2 regions of the Pseudarthrobacter sp. H2 genome follow, and region 2 is predicted to be linked to the other one. Evidence: riboswitches for the same ligand, from Rfam matches in the RefSeq annotation. Region 2 holds a riboswitch; the other holds the start of a gene.
What was found. Region 2 has a riboswitch for S-adenosylmethionine ahead of ACQCSZ_RS18195 (cobalamin-independent methionine synthase II family protein). Riboswitches for the same ligand answer to the same signal wherever they lie in the genome.
Positions count from the first base shown of each region.

Region 1 (3,399 bases), 1.8 Mb from region 2:
GCAGGGTCGCCTTCAGGTAGCCGTTCGTCGCCAGTTCGAGCATCTCGCCGATGTTGACCACGAACGTTCCGGGGACCTGCGGCGCGTCGATCCACTTCCCCTGGTAGTCGACCTGGAGACCGCCCTTCCCGGGCTCCACCAGCAGCAACGTCAGTACCCCGCCGTCGCGGTGGGAGCCGACACCCTGCTTGGGCTCCGGGTCGGACTCCCCCGGATACCGCACCACCTTCAGCAGAGGGAACGCGCGGTCGGCGAAAGCGGCGTCGAAGGTGTCCTCGGGCGCGCCAAGCGAGACCGCCACGGCCCGCAGGAGGGCGAGCGAGATGGCGCTCAGCCGTTCGGTCCACTCGGAGACAATCTTCCGCATCTCCGGCAGCGCTTCCGGCCACAGGTTGGGCCCCTCGAGGCGCCAGTAGTCCGCGACGCCGGGCCCCGGCTCCACAGCGTCACGCTCGACGCCGATGTCGATCTGCTCACGCCAGTCCACAGCGCCGTCCGTGAGTTCGCCGCCGACCCTGGTGTAGCCGCGGAACTGCCGGCTGTGGACGTTCTCGACCGCGAGCTTCTGGTCCTCGGGCAACTCGAAGAAGCGGCGGGAGATGTCCAGCATGGCGTCCGTCAGTTCCGGCGGGACCCCATGGCCGGCCAGGTAGAAGAAACCGACCTCATGCATGGCGTTACGCAACTCGTCACGGAATAAGGACGCCTCTTCCGGGCCGGCATTCAAACGGGAGAAGTCGAGCACAGGCAATGTTTCGAGTGGCAACGTTTATATTCCTTTTCGGTACCATTGGCAAGCCGAAGCCTTAACTAGCCTCAATGTTACGCACAGGTCTGCTGCGTTGGACACAAAGGTGTCGAAATAAGACATTTGGGCTGACCGGCGATCCGGTGGAAGCGCTGCTCCCGATGGACGTGCGGTTATTGCTTGTCGGTACGGGCCTTGCGGGCGGGATCGACCTTTCCGTCGGCGCCGTAGTCACCCTCGGAGTACCGGCCGATTTCCGACTCGGCGGTACGGCCTGGAACCGCCCCCGCGTCGCCGTAGTCGGCCTTCACATACCGGCCGGCTTCCTTGGCCTTCCCGCCCAGGGGCTCAGGGAGCTCGCCCTCGCTGCCGACCGCGCCATAGTCGCCTTCGCTGTACTGGCCTTCCTCGTCGTCGGCATGGCGGCCACCATCCCTGCCGGTCTTGCCGTAGTCGCCTTCGACATATCGGCCGCGAAGTACGGGTTCTTGGGGTTCTTCCGGCCTTCTCTTCTCCGGTTCTTCAACGCTGCTGCTGTCGGTCATCATCCTGCCTTTCCCACGACGAACTGATGCGTCTGTTCGGGCGCTCTCTAATTTTATCGTCGCCTGCCGTGGCTGGACAGGGCAATGTGGAACGTCGGCCGCCGGGCTGGCCCTGTCCAGCCGATGTGACTCTTTGTGATCATTTGTTTCAGAAAGCGTCGTAATTATTGGGAAATCGAAGATTATGCAACAAAGTGGGGTTTGTCCGGGACGCTACCGACCGACAAAACCAGAAACACCCGTAACCACGAATTAACACCATCCAGATCGGCTGAGAGACCTGGCTCGATGACGCCGTAGCAACCACCCTTCGGGGCACGGTGCTAATGCCAGGACCGATGGAGATTGCCAAGATCCCAAGGTCAACCGACCCGGCCCGTGCCGTGTCGGACGCACCTTATGGTCCTGGAGTTCCTCGGTCATGACCGAGAGGATCCGCGATGGATACCAACGCAGCACCCACGCCCCCGACGAGTGCGAAGACCAAACGCCGTCCCCTGCGCCTGCTGACCCTGATGGGTGTGGCGGCCCTGGCGCTGAGCGCCTGCGGCGGCACCGCTGGCGGCACCTCGGCATCGCAGGCCGGCCCGGAGGGGAATCCGGTGCAGGGCGGAACGTTCGTCTTCGCGGAAGTCACCCCGATCAACAACTTCCAGACCCAGGCGGCGCGCTTCTACGAGAAGGCCAACGTCCTGAACAGCGTGCTTGACCGGCTGACCTATTTCGACGCCCGGAAGGGCGAACTCGTCCCTTGGATCGCCAGCAAGTTCACCGCGAGTGAGGACCAGACCAAGTTCACCTTCACCATCCGCCCCGGCGTGAGCTTCAGCGACGGAACACCCCTGGACGCCAAGGCCGTCCAGGCGAACCTCGACGCGCTCGGGAAGGGCGTCGAGAGCGCCAAGATCCAGCCGAACGTTGATTTCTCCGCCTACAAGTCCTCCCAGGTCATCGGCGGGGACCAGGTGGAGGTGACGCTGTCCTCCCCCGACGCCAACTTCCTGCGGGCCACCTCCTCCGTCACCGCCGGACTCGTCTCCCCGACGACGCTTGCACTGGACAACGCCGGCCAGTCAGCCATCGCGAAGATCTCGGGCTCGGGTCCTTTCGCCTTCGAATCGGAGAAGGCCGATGAGGAAATCGTCCTGGCCAAGCGTGCGGACTACGCCTGGGCTCCGGCGGGTGCCCCGAACCAGGGAGCCGCCTACCTGGATAAGGTCGTCGTGAAGTACCTCCCGGAGGTGGCACACCGCGCCGGGGCCGTGCAGACCGGACAGGTTGACCTGGTTCGCGGCCTGCAGCCGGCCGACGAAACCACCCTTGCCGGCAGCGGCAACCAGGTCCTTCCGGCCAAGGGCATCGACCTGACGTCCAACATGGCGGCAGTCCGCATCGGCAGCGGCAAGCTCGCCGACGCGAAGGTACGCCAGGCACTGCAGCTCGGAATCGACCGGCAGACCCTGAAGGACACGGTGCTCTCCGACAGCTACGAACTCGCCGGATCCATCCTGAACCGCGAAGCACCGGACTTCGTTGACCTCTCCGCCGAACTGGCCTACAACCCCGAGAAGTCCAAGAGCCTGCTGGAGGAGGCCGGGTGGGCCGTGGGCGCCGACGGCATCCGCGCCAAGAACGGCCAAAAGCTTGAAGTCACTGTCACCTCATCAAACAACTCCGTCGTCATCAAGCCGGCATTCGAGTTGATCGAGCAGCAGTGGCGCAAGATCGGCGTGAAGCTGATCAACCGTGCGGCCGACAACACCTTCCTCGCCACCGCGATGAAGGAACCCAACGTGGAATTCTTCGGAACCCGCCAGTTCGCCTATGGCGGCCTGGGCCCGGTCTTCGGCCCGGCCACCAATACGCAGACCTTGAATTCCGACCAGCAGCTCAATGAGCTCTTCGCCAAGGAACGTGCCGCCACCACCGACGCGCAGCACAAGGAGCTCGTCGCCGAGGAACAGCGCAAACTCGTGGTTGACGAAGCGCTGAGCCTGGTCCTCTGGGACGAAGTCCAGGTCTACGGCGCAAACGGCAAGGCGCACGTCGACTTCACCTCCGGTACGGCACCCATCTTCCAGGGTGCCTGGAAGACCGGTAAGTAAC
Region 1 covers NZ_CP189594.1:2,126,151-2,129,549, forward strand. The annotation lists gene ACQCSZ_RS10080 (isopenicillin N synthase family dioxygenase) at 1-766, opposite strand, end outside; gene ACQCSZ_RS10085 (hypothetical protein) at 922-1,296, opposite strand; SAM riboswitch class I at 1,549-1,638, shown strand; gene ACQCSZ_RS10090 (ABC transporter substrate-binding protein) at 1,734-3,398, shown strand.
Region 1: another riboswitch for S-adenosylmethionine. It lies ahead of ACQCSZ_RS10090 (ABC transporter substrate-binding protein); the one in region 2 lies ahead of ACQCSZ_RS18195 (cobalamin-independent methionine synthase II family protein).

Region 2 (3,399 bases):
CCCGCGTTGGGGTTTAAAGCTAGCTAGGCCTTCGCGAGGCCGGTGCGGGCCATGGCGTCCGCGTAGGCGGTGTGCATGTCCTCGAGGTACTGCTCCTGGCGGGCCGGGGTGCCGGCGAAGGCGCGGCCGCTGAGCGAGCGGACCTTGTAGGTCTTCAGGCCGCGGCGCCAGATCATGGGGACCTCGGTCTTGAGCAGCAGTTGGGCGAGGCGGTTGGCCTCGGTGCCGTGGGCGACGATCACGGAGGCGCGGGGCACGAGGGCGAGGAACTTCAGCAGCGGCTTGAGGCCGGCGGAAATCTGGTCCGGCGTGAACTTGCCGTTGGGCTCGCCCGGCACGTACCAGGGGTGGACGTTCCACGGCATGATGTATTCCGGGCGCAGGCCCAGTTTCCACTGGACGCCCAGCATCCGGGTGGCCGCTTCCTCGTCGCCGGCGGTGATGAAGCCGGACTCGTCCTCGGTGCCGATGTTGGAGAAGAGGCTGATGATGCGGCACTCGTCGACGTCATGCATCGGATCAACGTAGGGTACATTGGTGCCAGCTTTGTTGCCCCGCAGCGTGTCGCAGAGTTCGTTGACGGCCGCGACGCTAGGTTCGTAGCGGCGGCTCAGGAGCTGTTCGCGGAAATTTTCAGTGGCCAAGGCTGTCATATATTGCTGCTTCCCGGGATTGGTGACGCTGCCAGACCGGACGGGGGCACGGCAAACGCAGGGCGCGGAGAGTCCGGTGTGGATTGAAAATGTGGTGTGGACCGATTCCGAGTCGATCCTTATCAGTCTATCAAGCCCTGGGAAATGCCGGACCGGCCGCAGGCCGCAGGAGGCCGCAGCAGGCCGCCGCAGCGGGCGCCGGCGGCGTCCGGCAGCCGCCGTGGTGCCCGCGCGGGACCCCGCGCCGGCACCGCCGCCGCAGCTCAGCCGGCTACCAGAGCCGCTTGCTGGCGCGGCGTGCGCCCTCACCGAGCGCCTCGAGCTTAGCGAAGGCAATCTGCGGATGCACCCTGCCGCCGAGGCCGCAGTCTGTGGAAGCAATCACATTTTCCCGCCCGACAAGATCCGCGAAACGCACGATCCGGTCCGCCACGAGGTCCGGGTGCTCCACCACGTTGGTGGCGTGCGAGACGACGCCGGGGATGATGACCTTGCCCTCGGGGAGCCTGGTGTCCTCCCAGACCCGCCATTCGTGTTCGTGGCGGACGTTGGCGGCCTCGAAGGAGTAGGCGCCGGCGTCGATCTGCATCACGGATCCGATGATGTCCGCGAACGGGATGTCGGTGGTGTGCGGGCCGTGCCAGGAGCCCCAGCAGACATGCAAGCGGATCTGCTCCTGCGGGAGGCCGCGCAGGGCCCAGTTGGTGGCCTCGACCCGGAGCTGGATGAACTTGAGGTAGTTCGCCAGGCTGGGCTCGGGGTTGATCTGGTCCCAGCTCTCGGCCAGCGAGGGGTCGTCGAGCTGGACCGTCAGGCCGGCGTCGATGATCGCCTTGTACTCCTCGCGCATCGCGTCGGCGCAGGCGTAGAGGAGTTCCTCGTCGGTCTTGTAGTACTCGTTGGCGACGCGGGCGCAGGAACCCGGGGACAGGGACGCCACAAAGCCCTCGGCCAGGCCCGCTGCGGCCAGGCCGGTCTTCAGGTTGGCGATGTCCGAGCCGACGAGGTCCTGGCCCGTATACGTCAGCGGGCCGGCGATCTTGGGCTGGCTCACGCTCTTGCGGTGGGCCAGGATCCCGGAGGACGGATCGTTGTAGGCCGCATTGAATTGCTGCCGGTCCCGGCGGTCCGGGAAGGAGGTCAGGACGATGTTGCCGGGGCTGGAGCGGTGCACCCCGGCGTCGGCCCAGCGGTCCACGTCGGTCGGTTCCAGGCCGCCGAGCCGGGAGAAGGAGTAGTTCCACCAGGCCCCGTAGTCCACGGAACTGGACATCGTGTGGCCATACTCGCCGTCGTTGGGGATATCGATGCCCAGGTCCTTCTGGCGCTGGACGACGTCCACCACCGAGCCTTCCAGCAGCGCCAGGAATTCCGGCGTGATGCCCCCGGCTTCCTTGGCCTCGTTGGCGGCGATCAGTTCCGGGGTGCGGGGCAACGAGCCGGCGTGGGTGACGCGGATGTGGTCTGTGTTTTGAGGGTTGTGAGGGTCTTGGGGCATGGGGACAGTTTCCTTTCCATCGGTCCTGGCGGTAGCACCTTTGCCGGGCGGAATCCCGTGGTGTCGGGGATTCCGTGTCCGGGCAGGGTTGCTGCGGCGTCAACGGGCCAGGTCCCTCGGCCGCTCGGGATGGTCCCACCCAGTTAATTCCAGGGGCGGGGGACTGGCAAATCCGCCGGGCATTGTGTCGCGGCAAGGCGGCCGGGGGCGGCCCGGCCTGCCTCACCCGGTACATCCCCGGCGGCGCCATGGCCTTCAGGCCGGGCCGGGGCCGCCTGGACCCGCCCGCGGACCCGCCCGCGCGGGGCAGCTCCCGGTGCGATGCGGGTCACCGCGATCGGCTAAACTTGGGTGGTAAGAGCCCCGGAACTCTGGCGTTGATGGGTAAGAGCACAGCGTGAAGATTCGGGGCGTTCTCATGAACGGTGCTGGGCTCCGGCGAACCACCCTGGTGAATCAGGCAGGGTGGTCTCCACGGGATTCGGCCCGAACGAATGGGGGAGGATCCCATGCCAGCAATCGTGATCGTCGGAGCCCAATGGGGCGACGAAGGCAAAGGTAAAGCCACTGACCTGCTCGGCCACCGCGTCGACTACGTCGTCAAGCCCAACGGCGGCAACAACGCCGGGCACACCGTCGTCGTAGGCGGTGAAAAGTATGAGCTCAAGCTCCTTCCTGCCGGCATCCTGAGCCCCAACGCGGTCCCGATCATCGGCAACGGCTGCGTGGTGAACCTGGAGGCACTGTTCGAGGAGATCGACGGACTGGAAGCCCGCGGCGCTGACACCTCCAAGCTGCGCATCTCCGCCAACGCCCACCTCGTGGCGCCCTACCACCAGGTCCTGGACAAGGTGACCGAGCGTTTCCTCGGCAGCCGCGCCATCGGCACCACCGGCCGCGGGATCGGCCCGGCCTACATGGACAAGGTGGCCCGCCTCGGCATCCGCGTCCAGGACGTCTTCGACGCGTCCATCCTGCGCCAGAAGGTCGAAGGCTCGCTGCGGCAGAAGAACGAACTCCTGGTCAAGGTCTACAACCGCCGCGACATCGAGGTGGACGAGATCGTGGAGTACTTCCTGTCCTTCGCCGAACGCCTCCGCCCGCTGGTGATCGACAGCACCTTCGTCCTGAACACGGCGCTGGACGAGGGCAAGGTGGTGCTGATGGAGGGCGGCCAGGCAACGTTCCTGGACGTGGACCACGGCACCTACCCGTTCGTGACTTCCTCGAACCCCACCGCGGGCGGCG
Region 2 covers NZ_CP189594.1:3,932,701-3,936,099, reverse strand. The annotation lists gene ACQCSZ_RS18200 (uracil-DNA glycosylase) at 24-653, opposite strand; gene ACQCSZ_RS18195 (cobalamin-independent methionine synthase II family protein) at 925-2,151, opposite strand; SAM riboswitch class I at 2,165-2,287, opposite strand; gene ACQCSZ_RS18190 (adenylosuccinate synthase) at 2,661-3,399, shown strand, end outside.